Regions from separate parts of the Nocardiopsis sediminis genome, predicted to be linked through region 2. Evidence: predicted binding sites of a transcription regulator. Region 2 holds the regulator's gene; the other holds the start of a gene.
The links. The regulator HrcA, encoded in region 2, represses chaperone genes, less so after heat shock. The targets are predictions, from matches to a motif close to TTGGCACTCTCNNNNNGAGAGTGCCAA.
Positions count from the first base shown of each region.

Region 1 (8,058 bases), on a different contig from region 2:
TGGGGCTGCCGACGAGCGGTGTCTCGAACCGGTAGGCGTCGATCTGCCAGGCGATGGACACTTCCTCGGGGTCACGGGTGCGCCGGGCGGGCACGATCCCGATCTCGTCGAGTTCATAGGCGCGCCGCCCGCTCTTGCCCAGCCCGATCTCCACCTGAGCCACCGCTTCGGTCCCCTCTCGCGTGCCACCGCGCCTGCCGGTCGGCCGGCGCCTGCTGCCGCCGCGAGTGTACCGCCGACCACCCCGTATGCCCGCCCGGAGCACCCCTTATGCGGTCTCCGGGCGGTTCGGCCGGGCGGGCCGGGCCCTACCGGGCCGCCGTCCGGGACGCGGTCAGCGGCGGGCGTGGTAGTTGGGCGCCTCGACGGTCATCTGGATGTCGTGGGGGTGGCTCTCCTTGAGGCCGGCCGAGGTGATCTGCATCAGCCGGCCATTCTCGCGCAGGGCCGCGACGGTGCGCGCGCCCGCGTACCACATCGACTGCCGGAGGCCCCCGACGAGCTGGTGGGCGACCGCCTGGAGCGGGCCGCGGTAGGGCACCTGGCCCTCGATCCCCTCGGGGATCAGCTTCTCCTCGGTGGCGACGTCGGCCTGGGAGTACCGGTCCTTGGAGAAGGACCGCCCGCGCATGGCGCCCAGCGAGCCCATGCCGCGGTAGGTCTTGTACTGCTTGCCGTTGATGAAGTTCAGCTCGCCCGGGCTTTCCTCGACGCCCGCGAGCAGGCTGCCGACCATGACCGTGCTGGCGCCGGCGACGATCGCCTTGGCGATGTCGCCGGAGTGCTGGAGCCCGCCGTCGGCGATGACCGGGACGCCCGCGGGCCCCGCGGCCTTGGCGGCCTCCATGATGGCGGTGAGCTGCGGCGCACCGACCCCCGCGACGACGCGCGTGGTGCAGATGGAGCCCGGCCCGACACCGACCTTCACGGCGTCGGCACCGGCGTCGACCAGCGCCTGGGCGCCCGCGCGGGTGGCGATGTTGCCCGCCACGATGTCGGCGCGCGAGTTGGCCTTGAGCTTGGCGACCATTTCAACGACGCCGGAGGAGTGGCCGTGCGCGGTGTCGACGACGATGAAGTCCGCGCCGGCCTCGACCAGCGCCCGCGCGCGGGTCTCGGCGTCGGGGCCCACGCCCACTGCGGCGCCGACCACCAGCCGGCCGTCGGCGTCCTTGGTGGCGTCGGGGAACTGCTCGCTCTTGATGAAGTCCTTGACGGTGATCAGCCCGCGCAGCCGGCCCTGGTCGTCGACCAGCGGCAGCTTCTCGACCTTGTGCCGGCGCAGCAGGCGGAAGGCCTCTTCGCGGGAGACGCCCACGGGCGCGGTGACCAGCGGCATGGGGGTCATGACGTCGCGGACGGGGCGGTTGCGGTCGTCCTCGAAGCGCATGTCGCGGTTGGTGACGATGCCCACGAGGCGGCCGTCGGGATCGGTGACCGGGGCGCCGGAGATGCGGTAGTGGGCGCTCAGCTGCTCGACATCGGCGAGGGTGTCGTCGGGGGCGCAGGTGACGGGGTCGGTGACCATGCCGGCCTCGGACCGTTTCACCAGGTCGACCTGGCCGGCCTGGTCCTCGATGGAGAGGTTGCGGTGCAGCACGCCGGCGCCGCCCTGGCGGGCCATGGCCACGGCCATGCGGGCTTCGGTGACGGTGTCCATGGCCGCGGAGAGCAGCGGGATGCGCAGCTCGATGCCGCGCGAGAGCCGGGTGCCGGTGTCGGCATCGCCGGGCTGGAGGTCCGAGTAGGCCGGGACCAGCAGGACGTCGTCATAGGTGAGGCCAGGCGCCAGCACCTTGCCGTCGGCCCCCGTGTACAGCTGCGTCATTACCCCATCCAACCATTCGCCGTGACCGTTTCATCCTATGGCCCTGACCGGCGGGTTTACCGGCGGGGAACATCACAGGTGGACGGTCGGGGCGGTGGGGAGGGTCACAGTACCCGCGGGGGGCGGGTGCGGCCCGGCGCACGGCGGGCGGCGCGCTCTCAGCGCGCGGGGCGCCCCAGGCGGCAGTGGCCGGGGGCGGGAATCCGCGGCGGGCAGTGGGTACCCCGGGGCCGCGGGCTCAGGGGTGCGTGGCAGGACGCGCCGCTAGAAGAGGCGGTTCGCCACGGCCACCTCCCGAAGCCGAGCAAGAGCTCGGTGCTGGGCAACCCGTACCGCACCCGCCGACATCCCAAGGACATGTCCCGTCTCATCAGCCGATAGCCCGGCGATCACGCGCATCACCAGCAGCCGCCGCTGCTGCTCGGGCAGTTCGTTCAGCAGCGCCCGCGCCCGCTCCGCCTCGACGGTGCGGACCGCGGCCTCCTCCGGCCCGGGGCCGTCGTCGGGCCGGTCCGGGACGGTCTCGGTGGGCACGTCGGCGCGCGTGGATCCGCGGAGGGCGTCGGCCACCTTGTGCGCCGCGATGCCGAAGACGAAGGAGGCGAAGGGCCGCCCCATGTCCTCATAGCGCGGCAGCGCCGCGAGGAGGGCGATGCAGACCTCCTGCGCGACGTCGTCGGAGTAGTGCACGTAGCCGGAGACACGGGCCAGGCGGGCACGGCAGTAGCGGACGACCATGGGGCGGACCTCGCGGATCAGCGAGTCCACCGCACCGTGGTCACCCTGGACGGCCAGCGAGGTCAGGTTGTTCAGTTCCGTGTCGTTCGCCCTGCGCGGGACTGCTGGTGATGGCACCTGCGGGCCCCCCGCGACGCGTAGATCCGTCACGTACGAATGATGCCCCGACACCGGGACTTACACGTCACGAACCCCGGCTACAGAATGATCACATTTGGTGTAAACCGGATAAAGGCACGCGCGCCCCGAGAGAATCATCGGGGCGCGCGTGGTATGGAACGGCGAGCCGACGAGCGAGCGGAGGCGGCGCCGCCCCGGCCGCAGGCCCCCTCGCGGGGCCGTTGGAGCCGAGCGAGGAGGCGAGCGTGACCAGAGAGCACTGAACCGTTCACTCTGGACGACCGGGAAGGGCTCAGTGGCCGTGCCCGTGGCCGTGGCCGGCCTCGGCTTCCTCTTCCTCCGGCTTGTCGACGACGAGCACCTCGGTCGTCAGCAGCATGCCGGCGATGGAGGCGGCGTTCTGCACCGCCGACCGGGTGACCTTGACGGGGTCGATGATGCCCTGCGCCATCAGGTCGCCGTACTCGCCGGTGGCGGCGTTGTAGCCCTCACCCTGCTTGAGCTCGGCGATCTTGTAGGTGACGACGTAGCCCTCGGCGCCGGCGTTGACGGCGATCCAGCGGGCCGGCTCGACCAGCGCCTTGCGCACGATGGCCACGCCCGTGGCCTCGTCGCCGGTGCGGCCGAGGTCGTCGAGGGCAGCCGCGGCGTGCACCAGGGAGGCGCCGCCGCCGGCGATGATGCCCTCCTCGATCGCGGCGCGGGTGGCCGAGATCGCGTCCTCGAGGCGGTGCTTCTTCTCCTTGAGCTCCACCTCGGTGGCCGCGCCGACGCTCAGCACCGAGACGCCGCCGGACAGCTTGGCCAGGCGCTCCTGGAGCTTCTCGCGGTCCCAGTCGGAGTCGCTGGCCTCGATCTCCTTGCGGATCTGGTTGACGCGGTCCTCGACCTCGGACTGCTCGCCGGCACCGTCGACGATGGTGGTGTCGTCCTTGGTGATGGTGATGCGGCGGGCGCTGCCCAGCGTGTCGAGCTCGGCGTTCTCCAGGGTCAGGCCGACCTCCTCGGCGATGACCTGGCCGCCGGTGAGGGTGGCGATGTCCTGGAGCATGGCCTTGCGGCGCTCGCCGAAGCCGGGCGCCTTGACCGCGGCGACGTTGAGGGCGCCGCGCATCTTGTTGAGGACCAGCGCGCCCAGGGCGTCGCCGTCGACGTCCTCGGCGATGATCAGCAGCGGCTTCTTGGTCTGGACGACCTTCTCCAGCAGCGGCAGGAGCTCGTTGAGGGAGGAGACCTTGCCCTGGTTGATGAGGATGAGGGCGTCCTCCAGCACCGCCTCCTGGCGGTCGCCGTCGGTGACGAAGTAGGGCGAGACGTAGCCCTTGTCGAACTGCATGCCCTCGGTGAAGGCGAGGTCCAGGCCGAAGGTCGGGGCCTCTTCGACGGTGATGACGCCGTCCTTGCCGACCTTGTCGAACGCCTCGGCGATCAGGTCGCCGATCTGGGCGTCCTGGGCGGAGTTGGTGGCGACGTAGGCGATGTCGGCGCGCTCGCCGACCTCGCGGGCGCCCTCGAGCAGGATCTCCGAGACCCGCTCGGCGGCGGCGTCGATGCCCTTCTTGAGCGACATCGGGGAGGCACCGGCGGCGACGCTGCGCAGGCCCTCGCGCACGAGCGCCTGGGCGAGCACGGTGGCGGTGGTGGTGCCGTCGCCCGCCGCGTCGTTGGTCTTGGTGGCGACCTCCTTGACGAGCTGGGCCCCCAGGTTCTCGTAGGGGTCGTCCAGCTCGACCTCACGCGCGACGGTGACGCCGTCGTTGGTGATGGTCGGGGCGCCGAACTTCTTGTCGATGACGACGTTGCGGCCACGCGGGCCCAGCGTCACCTTGACGGCGTTGGCGAGGTGGTCGACACCCCGCTCAAGGGCGCGCCGGGCGTCGTCCTCGAATTCCAGGATCTTGGGCATGGTGAGCTTTCCTCAATCCGTGCGCGTTCGTCGGGAGTGGTATCCGCCCGCCCCCGGGTACACCGGACACCGGTGCCCCGGTGGCGCGCTCAGCGAAAAAACCGCCCCGCCCGGCATCGAGCCGGCCGGGGCGGGATGTCACGCGGAAGGGCGTCAGCCGATCCGGGTCTCCTACTTCTCGACGACCGCGAGCAGGTCGCGGGCGGAGAGGACGAGGTACTCCTCGTTGTTGTACTTGACCTCGGTGCCGCCGTACTTGCTGTACAGGACGACGTCGCCGACCTTGACGTCCAGCGGGATGCGGTTCTCACCCTCGTCGTCCCAGCGGCCCGGGCCCACCGCGAGGACCTCGCCCTCCTGGGGCTTCTCCTTGGCGGTGTCGGGGATGACCAGTCCGGACGCGGTGGTCTGCTCGGCCTCCAGCGTCCTGACGACGACGCGGTCCTCAAGCGGCTTCAGCACGGTCTTGGTGGCGGTCGACACGGTTGTGACCTCCCCCTTCAGGTTCGTCGTGATCCGTAAACAAACATGCTGCACATGGGGCGACCACGGCGGCCTGTCGTCGCGGGTGCCAGACCGGCCTCGTCGCGATTAGCACTCTATCGTGGAGAGTGCCAAGATGGAAACCGGCCGCGTCCCCGCGCACGCGGGACCCGGAACCGAACACAACAGGTCATTGGGGGCGAGTTGGCGACCAGTGCGCAGTCGGCGGCCTTCCGCGCGCTCCGCACCCCGGCGGGGCGGCGGCTGCTCGACTCGATCGACCCCGCCGAGGTCGACGCCGACCCCTTGGGCGCGGCCACGCGCCTGCGCCGGGCGGCTCCGGCCGGCGCACCGGACGCGGAGCCGGGCGGCGGCCCCGACGGGGAGGCCGGCGTCCCCCACGCCGACCTCGTGACCGCCGCTCTCACCCAGGCGCGGCTGCGCGGCCGGGCCCGCGCGAAGTTCGGCGACCTCGCGGAGCGCATGTACTTCACCCCCGACGGCCTCGAACAGGCCACGCGCCGCCCGGTCGCGGAGTACCGCGCCCGCCGCTTCGCCGCCGGGGTCGCCCCGGACACGCTGGTGGGCGACCTGTGCTGCGGCATCGGCGCGGACATGCTCGCCCTCGCGGCCGAGGGCCTGCGGGTCGACGGGGTCGATTCCGACCCGTTCACCGCCGCCGTGGCCGAGGCCAACGCGGCGGCGCTGGGCCTGTCCGGGCGTGTCCGGGTCCGCCGCGGCGACGCCGCGCTGACCGCCCCGGGCGACTACGACGCCGTGTTCTGCGACCCGGCGCGGCGCGGAAAGCGGGGCCGGATCTTCGACCCGCACGCCTACTCCCCGCCGTGGGGCACCGCCATGGACCTCGCGCAGGGCGCTTCGGCGGCGTGTGTGAAGGCCGCCCCGGGCATCCCCCACGAGCTGGTGCCCGACGGCGCCTCCGCGGAGTGGATCTCGGTCGACGGCGACGTCAAGGAGGCGGCGCTGTGGTTCGGCGCGCTGTACGACGTCCCGCGCCGCGCCACGCTGCTGCGGGGCGACGGGCGGAGCCCGGCGACCCTGACCGCCGACCCGGGCCTGGGCGCCCCGCCGGTCGCCGCGCCGAGGCGCTACCTCTACGAGCCCGACGGCGCCGTGATCCGCGCCCACCTCGTCGCCGAGGCGGCCGCCGCGGTCGGCGGGGCGCTGCTCGACCCCCACATCGCCTACATCACGTCCGACCGGCTCGTCGCCACCCCGTTCGCCCGCGCCTATGCGGTGGACGACGTCCTGCCCTTCTCCCTGAAGCGGCTGCGGTCGGTGCTACGCGAACGGGGCGCCGGAACGGTAACGATTAAGAAACGCGGATCGGCCGTGGACGTGGAGAAACTCCGCCGCGACCTCCGCCCGTCGGGACCGGGATCCGTTGTCGTGGTCCTCACCCGGATCGGCGACCGCCCTATTTGCCTCCTGTGTTCCGAGGTCACAGCCTCGCCGTGAGTCCGCGGCCCCGGAACCGCCGCCGCTGCGGGGCCGCCGAGGGATGACGGGCCCGCCCATCCGTACTACCGTGACGACTGCGGTCATTCCACGGCAATCAGCACAATCCACATTTTCACCACTTCAACCCGGCGAGCGTGGCTCATGTCGGTAAACTGACCCCCGCTGAATCCTTTCCCCTTCTCACGGATTCCCGGGGTCGGCGTACCCAGGGGCGACCGGTGGTGTGCGCCGGTTTCCACCCTTTCGCCATGCACGGGCCACTCACGGCCAGTGCGCATGCCATGTCCGTGTGTGATGACCACACGTCGGGCCCTATTCCCCGCCCGCGCCCGCTGCATCCGTTGAGAACACCGCCCATCCGCGTGCGAACGCGGGTGGGGGCGCCAGATCAAAAGGAGCACCTCGGTGGAACAGAGCAACCACAACTTCCTCAACGGGGGAGGGCAGACCGGGATCTCCGACCGCATGCGCGACCTGCTCTCGCGGGCGGCGCAGGACCAGATGTCCGAGCAGAAATCGCAGGGCGCGGTCAGCGAGGAGATGCGCCAGCGGCTTGAGGGCATGGAGTGGCTGCTGCGGGAGTTCCGCGAGCGCGAATTCGCCACCCTCGCCGAATCGGTCGCCGCCGTCCAGTCCCGGGTCGACGAGCTCAGCTCGCGCCCGCCCGAATGGGCCGAGACACTGGCCGAGCACATCGCCCTGGTCGGCGAACGGGTCAAGCCGCTCTCCGAACTCCCCGCGCTGCGCGCGGACATCCGCGGGATCAACGGCCACCTCGAAACCGTCATGTCCCGGCTCAAGAGCCTCGCCGACGCCGAAGAGGCCACCTCGAACAAGGTCGGGCTCCTCACCGAGCGGCTGGAGGGGCTGGCCACCGGGGTCGAGGCACGCTTCACCCAGATCGACGAGGCCATCGAGTCCGCCTCCGCACAGGCCAAGGCCATCGACGACGCGCTGGCCGGCGCCGCCGAGCTCGCCGAGCGCCGCCACGAGTCGGCCATGACCGCCGCGGGCGAGCGCCACGACTCCCTCGCGGCCGCCGTCGCCGAGGGGCGCGAGGCGCTGGAGCAGGTGGTGGCCGACGGGCGCGAGGCGCTGAGCGCCACGGTCGCCGAGCGCTACGACGCCGTCGACGCCACTCTGCGCGAGCAGCACCAGGCCGTCACCGAGCGGTTCGACGCCGCGGCCGAGGAAGTTCGCGCGGGCGCCGAGGAGCAGCGCACCGCCGCCGAAGAGCGCCACACCGAGCTCACCGAGCGGCTCGGCACCGCCGTCCAGGAGATCCGCGCCGAGGCCGCCGACCACCACGCGGCGCTCGACGCCCGGCTCGACGCCGCCACCGGCGAGCTGCGCACCGCCGCCGAGGAGCGCCACGCCGCCCTCGTCGAACGGCTCGACACCACGGCCGACGACCTGCGCACCACGGTCGAGGAGGGGCATACCGCCCTCTCCGGGAACTTCAACGCCACCGCGGCCGACCTCCGCACCACGGCGGAAGAAC
Region 1 is NZ_JBHSBH010000020.1:100,472-108,529, reverse strand. Features, by position in the region: gene ACFOVU_RS28220 (GuaB3 family IMP dehydrogenase-related protein) at 1-154, opposite strand, end outside; gene guaB (IMP dehydrogenase) at 335-1,828, opposite strand; gene ACFOVU_RS28210 (sigma-70 family RNA polymerase sigma factor) at 2,093-2,683, opposite strand; gene groL (chaperonin GroEL) at 2,979-4,592, opposite strand; gene groES (co-chaperone GroES) at 4,764-5,075, opposite strand; gene ACFOVU_RS28195 (class I SAM-dependent methyltransferase) at 5,280-6,554, shown strand; gene ACFOVU_RS28190 (apolipoprotein A-IV repeat region-like domain-containing protein) at 6,963-8,058, shown strand, end outside.
Region 1: a site for HrcA is predicted at 5,184-5,210, ahead of groES (co-chaperone GroES). Genes of this name have one in related genera too.

Region 2 (8,058 bases):
GCTCGGCCGCCCACGGCACGATGGCGTCGACCCCCGCTTCGGTCATGACCTCGACGGAGAGCTCGCCCCGGTCGCCCTTGGGCAGCGCCTGGACGACCGTGATGCGGGGGGAGGGCTCGGGGTCGGCCGACCGCTCCTCGACGGTGCAGACCACGCTGTCCTTGCCGACGTCGGCCACCACGCACCGGGCGCGCGTTCCTGCTCCGTCGACGAGGTGCACGGTCTCGCCCACCGTGATGCGGCGGGCCGCGGCGGCGTGCCGGCCCTCGGGGCCGGAGAGCACCACGCGGTCGCGGTCGAGCTGCCCGGCGTCGGCGAGGAAGACGGGAGGCGTCACGGGTTCCCTTTCTCGGATGGGCGGCGGGCACGCGGCGCGGGGTGCGGCCCCACGACAGCGAGGGGCCCCGCGGCGCGCGGCCGGGGGCCCTGCTGAAGTGCGCCGTGCCGGCGCGGCCTGCTGCGCCCTCTCAGGCCGCGGCTAGCGGGCCCCGAACGCGTCGCGCAGGCGCGAGAAGAGGCCGCCGTGGCCGGGGCTGAACTTGCCCGGCGGGTGGTCCTCGCCTCGCAGCTCGGCGAACTTGCGCAGCAGCGCCTCCTGCTCTTCGTCGAGCTTGGCCGGGGTCTCGACGTCGACCTGGATCATGAGGTCGCCGCGGCCGCCGCCGTCGAGGTGCTTGGTGCCGCGCCCCCCGAGGGTGATCACATGGCCCGAGCTGGTGCCGGGGCGCAGGTCGATCTCCTCGGTGCCGTCGAGGGTCTCGAAGGTGAACGAGGCGCCCAGAGCCGCCGCGGTCATGGGCACCGTGATGGTGCAGTGGAGGTCGTCGCCGCGCCGCTCGAAGATCGGGTGCGGGCGCTGGACGATCTCCAGGAAGATGTCGCCGCGCGGGCCGCCGTTGGGGCCGACCTCGCCCTCGCCCGCCAGCTGGATCTGCGTGCCGTCCTCGACGCCCGCAGGGATCTGGACCTTGCGGGTGACCTTCTCGCGCACCCGGCCCTCGCCCGCGCAGTCGGGGCAGGGGTCGGTGATGATGCTCCCCTGGCCCGCGCACTGCGGGCACGGGCGCGAGGTCATGACCTGCCCAAGGAACGAGCGGGTGACCTGGGAGACCTCGCCGCGCCCCTGGCACATCTCGCAGGTGTGGCGGTGGGTGCCCTTGGCCGTGCCCTCACCCTGACAGGTGGTGCACAGGACCGCCGTGGGGAAGGTGACGTCCTTGGTCACGCCGAACGCGGTCTCGGAGAGGTCGAGCTCGATGCGCACCTTGATGCTGCGCCCCCGGCGCACGCGGTCGCGCGGGCTGCGCCCGGCCCCCGGCTGGCCGCCCCCGAAGAAGGCGTTCATGATGTCGTCGAAGGGGAACCCCGCGGCGCCGCCGCCGAAGCCGCCGGCCCCCGCACCGCCGCCACCGGGGGCGAAGGGGTCGTGGCCCATGTCGAACATGCGCCGCTTGTTCTCGTCGGAGAGGACCTCGTAGGCCTGGGTCACTTCCTTGAAGCGCTCCTGGGTGGTGGGGTCCGGGTTGACGTCGGGGTGGAGTTCGCGGGCCAGCCGCCGGTAGGCCTTCTTGATCTCGTCCTTCGTCGCCTCGCGACGAACCCCGAGGATCGCGTAATAGTCCCTCGCCACTTACTGTCCCGCCAAAATCGTTCCGACGTACCTGGCCACAGCGCGCACCGCTCCCATCGTTCCCGGGTAATCCATTCGAGTCGGACCGACGACGCCGAGCTTGGCCAGCGACTGGTCGCCGAAGCCGTACCCGGCGGACACGATCGAGGTGGATCTGAGGCCCTCGTGAGAGTTCTCCGCGCCGATGCGTACCGTGAGCATGGACGGGTCGCCCACCTCTCCGAGCAAACGGATGAGGACCACGTTTTCTTCCAGCGCTTCGAGTACGTCACGAAGGCTAGCGGAGAAATCCACCGCCGCGAGATTCGCGGTCCCGCCGAGGACGATCTTCTCCTCGTGCCGCTCCACCAGGCTCTCCAGGAGCACCGACAGCACCGAGACCGCCATGCGTCGGTCGCCGGCCGGCACCTGAGCCGGCAGGTCCTCCACGGCAGTGGGGACGTCGGTCAGCCACTTGCCCCCCAGGGCGCGGTTGAGCATCTGCCGCAGGTTGTCGACGGAGTCCTCGGTGACGTCGCCGAGGCCGTCGATGACGCGCTGCTCGACCCGCCCGGTGTTGGTGATCAGCACCATCATCACGCGCCGGTTGCCCAGGGGGACGAGTTCGACGTGCTGCACGGAGGAGCGGATGAGCGAGGGGTACTGCACGATCGCGACCTGCCGGGTGAGCTGCGCGAGCAGCCGCACGGTGCGGGCCACGATCTCGTCGAGGTCCACGGCGCCGCCGAGGAAGGTCTCGATGGCGCGGCGCTCGGCCGAGGACAGCGGCTTGACCGTGGACAGCCGGTCCACGAACAGCCGGTAGCCCTTGTCGGTGGGCACCCGGCCCGCGCTGGTGTGGGGCTGGGTGATGTAGCCCTCTTCCTCCAGCGCCACCATGTCGTTGCGGATCGTCGCCGGCGACACCCCGAGGGTGTGGCGGTCGGCGAGGGCCTTGGACCCCACGGGCTCGTTCGTGGACACGTAGTCCTCGACGATGGCACGCAGGACCGCGAGTTTGCGGCCGTCGAGCACGCGTTCACCTCCCTGGCACTCCGTGGTCGTAAGTGCTAATTCTATGCCGTCGCGCAAGGGCGGGCCGGAACCAGGGACCGCGGTTCGGGTCCGCGGCCGCCCCGGCGCGCCGCGCGCCGCGTTCCGGGGCGTCCACGGGGTGCGGTGCGAGAATGATCGCCATGGCCGTCGATCCCGCACCGCCCTCCGTCGACCCGGCGCTGCTGCGCCCGGCGCGGGCCTGGTACGGGATCGGGGCGGCGATCGTGGTCTTCGGGCTGGTCGCCGGGGCCATGGGGTTCGTGATCGGGCTGCTGAACTCGGTCTCCCTGCCGCACTTCCGCGCGCAGTTCGGCGACGACGAGACCGCGATCGTCGACCTCGACCGCGCGGACCAGGGCTCCCACGCCTGGCTCATCTACGCCGACCACTACACGACCGACGACGAGATCGCCGCGTTCTGCACGATCGACGGCCCCACGGGGCCGGTCACGGTCACCCCGGCCCACGACCACCACTCCGACGGCTGGTTCCTGGCCGGCCGGGTCGACACGACCGCGACGGGCGACCACACCTTCCGCTGCCACAGCGGCGCCGGCCTGCACTACGCGGTCGGTTACGGCAACGACCTGACCGGCGTTTCCACGGGCGTGCTGTGGACCATCGCCACCGCCCTCGTCCCGGCGCTCGCGGGGGTGCTCATCGGCGCCGCGGTGCTCATTCTCACCGCGGTCCTGCGGCGCCGGAACCGGCGCCGCATCGTCGCCGGCGGGGCGTCCCCGCCCTCGTCCTGACCCGTCCCGCCCCGCCTCACCACTATCATCGCGGCCCGTGGGCACTGAATCTGGCAAGCGGCGCGGCGGACGGTACGGCGACGACGTCCTGGCGGGCGACTGGCGGCGGCCACGCAAAGGCGCGGTCCCCGAGGTCCCCCTGGAGCACGGCCTGGTGGTGGAATCCGCCGACGAAGGGTTCTGCGGCGCGGCCGTGGCCTGGGACAAGGCCACGGTGACCCTGGAGGACCGCGCGGGCCGGCGCCGGGTGTTCGACCTCGCGCCGGCGGCGTTCCTGATCGACGGCCGGCCGGTCACGGTGGTGCGCCCGGCAGCGGCGGCCCCTTCCGGGCCGCTGCGCAGCGCGTCGGGGTCGGTCGCGGTCCGCGGCGCGCGGGCCAGGGTCGCCAAGGAGGGCCGCATCTACGTCGAGGGCGCCCACGACGCGGAGCTGGTCGAGAAGATCTGGGGCCACGACCTGCGCGTCGAGGGCGTGGCCGTGGAGTTCCTCGAAGGGGTGGACCGCCTGCCCGAGATCGTCGACGCGTTCGGTCCGGGGCCGCAACGGCGGCTGGGGGTGCTGGTGGACCACCTGGTGCCGGGGTCCAAGGAGTCGCGGATCGCCGAGCAGGTATCGTCGCCGCACGTGCTGGTCACCGGCCACCCGTTCATCGACATCTGGCAGGCGGTGAAGCCCTCCGTGCTCGGCATCGCCGCCTGGCCCGATGTGCCGCGCGGAACCCCCTGGAAGGAAGGGGTGCTGGCCGCCCTCGGCCGGCGGGAGGAGCCGGGTGAGGCGTGGCAGCGGATCCTCGGCCGGGTCCGGACATTCGCCGACCTGGAACCGGATCTGCTGGGCCGCGTCGAAGAATTGATCGACTTCGTTACCGCGCCCTACGTGGTGCGAGACTAGGACACGTCCGCGCTGACCCCGCGGTGACGGCGTTCGGCGGCACGACACGCCGCACGGCATAATCTGCTCCACGCAATCGGCACAGCCAAGGGACATGATGAGCGAGACCCCGCCCCACCGACCACAGCCGCAGGACCCCTCGGGAGGGCAGCCCGCGCCCGGCCACGCCGCCCCCAGCGGTGGACAGCCCGGCCAGGGGCAGCAGGGGGCCGCCACGGGTGGGCAGCCGGGGTACGCCCAGCAGCCCTACCCGCCGCAGGCACCGCAGCAGCAGCCCTATGCGCAGCCGGGGCAGGGCTACGAGCAGCAGGGGTACCCCCAGCCGGGCTACGACCCTGCCCAGTACGGCCAGCAGGGCTACGGGCAGGTCCAGCAGCCGCCGGGCCCCGCGCCGCAGGGCCCGCAGTCCGGGCCGCAGCCGGGCTACGGCGCCCCGCAGGGGCCGCCCCAGCACCCGGGGTACGCCGCCCCGCCTCAGCAGCCGGCCGCGCCGCCCCCGGCCTACGGCCAGCCGACCGGCGGTCAGCCCGGGTACGCCCACCCCACGGGCGAACAGCCCGGGTACGGGCAGCAGCCCTACCCGCCGCAGCCGGGCCCGCCCGCACAGCAGGCCCCGCCGTCCTATGCGCCCCAGGGCTACGGCCCGCAGGGCCAGGAGCAGCAGGCCCCTCCGGCGCCGCAGCAGCCGGGGTACGGGGCGCCGCAGGCGCCACCGCAGCAGCCCGGGTACGCCGGCCAGCCCCAGCAGTCGGCCGCCCCGGCCTACGGCGGCCCGCAGGCGTTCCCCCAGCAGGGGCAGGCCGCGGCCGACGACCCCACCTGGGCGATGATCGCCCACCTGTCCGGGGTCATCCTCTCCTGCTTCGGCTGGCTGCCCGCGCTCGTGGTGTACTCGGTGAAGAAGAACCACTCGCCGTTCGTCCGCCACCACGCGGGCGAGGCGCTGAACTTCCAGCTCACCCTGTTGATCCCCTACCTGCTCACCTGGGCGGCCTACATCGCGCTCGGCGTCTTCGCCCCGACGTCGTCGTGGATCGGCTCCGTGTTCATCGCGGTGATCTGGGTGCTGTCGATCGTGTTCGGGGTGCTCGCCGCCCTGGGCGCGAACAAGGGCGCCTGGTACCGCTACCCGGTGTCGATCCGACTGGTGAAGTGACCGCACCGGTCACCGTTCCACGGAACCCGGGCGCCGGCCGGTCCGTCCCATCAGGGGCGGGGCCGGTGCCCGCGCTTCACCCCCGAGTACCCCCCAACAGCTACCGTGCGGCCTGCGTCCCCAGCCCCGGACCCGGGCGCCAGAGACCGAGGAGACCATGAGTTACCCACACCCGCCGAACCCCTCCTACGGCGAGGGCCAGGGCGGATACCAGCAGCAGTACCCGGGCGGCTACGGCCCGCCGCCCGGAGGCGACCACGGCTACGGCACGGGGCCGCAGCCGGGCCAGTACGGCCAGCAGGGCTACCCCGGCTACCAGGAGCAGCAGCAGGGCTACCCGGGCCAGGGCGCGCAGCAGCAGCCCTACCCCCCGGCGCAGTACGGCCAGTACCAGCAGCCCCACCAGCAGCAGGGCGGCCCGGTGTCGGCCGACGACCGCCAGATGGCCCTGTTCATCCACCTCGGCGGGGCGATCGTCGGCTTCCTCGTGCCGCTGGTGTTCTACATGATCAAGAAGGACGAGTCGCCGTTCCTGCGGCACCACGCGGTGCAGGCGCTCAACTTCCAGATCATGCTGGCGATCGCCTACTTCGTCTCGGGCGTCCTGATGATCCTGATCATCGGCTACCTGACGTTCCTCGCCGCCTGGATCGGCGGCCTGGTGCTCGGCATCATGGCCGCCATGGCGGCCAACCGGGGCGAGTGGAACAAGTACCCGTTCAACCTGTCGCTCGTGAAGTAGGAGCCCCCGGCGGCGGAGCGAGGGCGGCTCAGGTGAGGTCGCGCACCACGGCGTCGGCCAGCAGGCGGCCCCGCCGGGTGAGCACCGCCCGGCCGCGGGCGTGGGCCGAGGGGTCGAGCAGGCCGTCGGCCACCGCCCGTTCGGCCGCGGCCCGCCCCGCGCCGTCGAGCAGGTCCAGCGGGCATCCCTCGGCGATGCGCAGTTCCAGCAGGATCCGCTCGAACCGGCGGTCGGCGTCGCCGAGGACCTCGCGTGCGTGCCCGGGCGAGACACCGCCGGCGATGCGCGCGGCGTAGGCGGCGGGGTGCTTCACGTTCCACCACCGGACCCCGCCCACGTGGCTGTGCGCCCCGGGGCCCACCCCCCACCAGTCGCCGCCGGTCCAGTAGAGCAGGTTGTGCCGGCTGCGGGCCGCTGTGCCGCGCGCCCAGTTGGAGACCTCGTAGGCCGTGTACCCGGCGGCGGCGAGGGCGTCGTCGGCCATGAGGTAGCGGTCGGCCATGGCGTCGTCGTCGGGGGCGGCGAGTTCGCCGCGCCGCACGCGCGCCGCCAGGCGGGTGCCGTCCTCGACGATCAGCGAGTACGCCGAGACGTGGTCGGGGTCCGCGCCGATCGCGGCGTCGAGCGAGTCCTTCCAGTCGGTGTCGGTCTCGCCGGGCGTGCCGTAGATGAGGTCGAGGTTGACGTGGTCGAACCCGGCCTCACGCGCCCAGGCCACGCACTGCTGCGGCCGGCCGGGGGTGTGGGTGCGGTCGAGGATGTGCAGCACCTCGGGGCGGGCGCTCTGCATCCCGAAGGAGACCCGGGTGAACCCGGCGTCGCGCAGCCGCAGCAGGTAGTCGCGGTCGACGGTCTCGGGGTTGGCCTCGGTGGTGACCTCGGCCCCCGGCGCCAGGCCGAATTCGGCGCCGATCGCGGCGAGCACCCGGCCGAGGTCCTCGGGCGGCAGGAGGGTGGGCGTGCCGCCGCCGAAGAACACGGTGCCCACGGTAGCTGCGGCGGCGCCCATCACGCGGCGCGCGAAGCGGACCTCGGCGGCGGCCTGGTCGGCGTAGGTGGCGGGCGAGGCGACCGCCCCGCCGTCGCGGGAGCGCAGCTCGGCGGCGGTGTAGGTGTTGAAGTCGCAGTAGCCGCAGCGCGTGGTGCAGAACGGCACGTGGACGTAGAACCCGAACGGCCGGCTCCCGGCGCCCGCGAGGGATCCGGCGGGCAGGGAGCCGTCGGCGGGGACGGGGTCGCCGTCGAGTACGACTGAGGGCATGTGCCGAGACTATCCGCCCGCGTGGCCGCCGCCCGCCCGGTGAGCCCGAGGCGGGGCCCAGGTGAGCGGGCTCACGGGCGCCGTGCTGCGGGCTCCCGTTCGCGTTCCAGGTTGCGTTCCACCTTGGCCGCCAGCTCCGCCCACTTCTCGGAGCGGCCCGGGACGGCGAGGATGCGGTGCAGCAGCCCGATGTCGCGGTCCAGGCCCGCGCGGAACCCCGCCATGACGGTGATCCCGTGGCCGGGGCGGTGCACGATCTCGACCGGGTCGCCGGCGCGGACCTCGCCCTCCTCGAGGACCCGCAGGTAGACACCGGTGCGGGCCTCCTGGGTGAAGCGCGCGACCCAGCCCTGCTCGGCCAGCCACGCCTGGAACACCGCGCAGGGGGTGCGGGGCAGGACCGCCTCGAACAGGGCCGATCCGATCCGCCACATCTCGCCGATCAGCGCGCCGTTGACGTCGGTCCCGGCGGTGGTCAGGTTCTCGCCGAAGGCGCCGTCGCGCAGCGGGCGGCCCAGCCGCTGTGACCAGGAGTCGAGGTCTTCGCGGGCGAAGGCGTAGACGGCCTGGTCGGGTCCACCGTGGTTGGC
Region 2 is NZ_JBHSBH010000004.1:451,499-459,556, reverse strand. Features, by position in the region: gene ACFOVU_RS06130 (16S rRNA (uracil(1498)-N(3))-methyltransferase) at 1-337, opposite strand, end outside; gene dnaJ (molecular chaperone DnaJ) at 479-1,630, opposite strand; gene hrcA (heat-inducible transcriptional repressor HrcA) at 1,631-2,644, opposite strand; gene ACFOVU_RS06115 (hypothetical protein) at 2,806-3,417, shown strand; gene ACFOVU_RS06110 (DUF3097 domain-containing protein) at 3,455-4,309, shown strand; gene ACFOVU_RS06105 (DUF4870 domain-containing protein) at 4,407-5,465, shown strand; gene ACFOVU_RS06100 (DUF4870 domain-containing protein) at 5,623-6,207, shown strand; gene hemW (radical SAM family heme chaperone HemW) at 6,236-7,468, opposite strand; gene ACFOVU_RS06090 (MOSC domain-containing protein) at 7,540-8,058, opposite strand, start outside.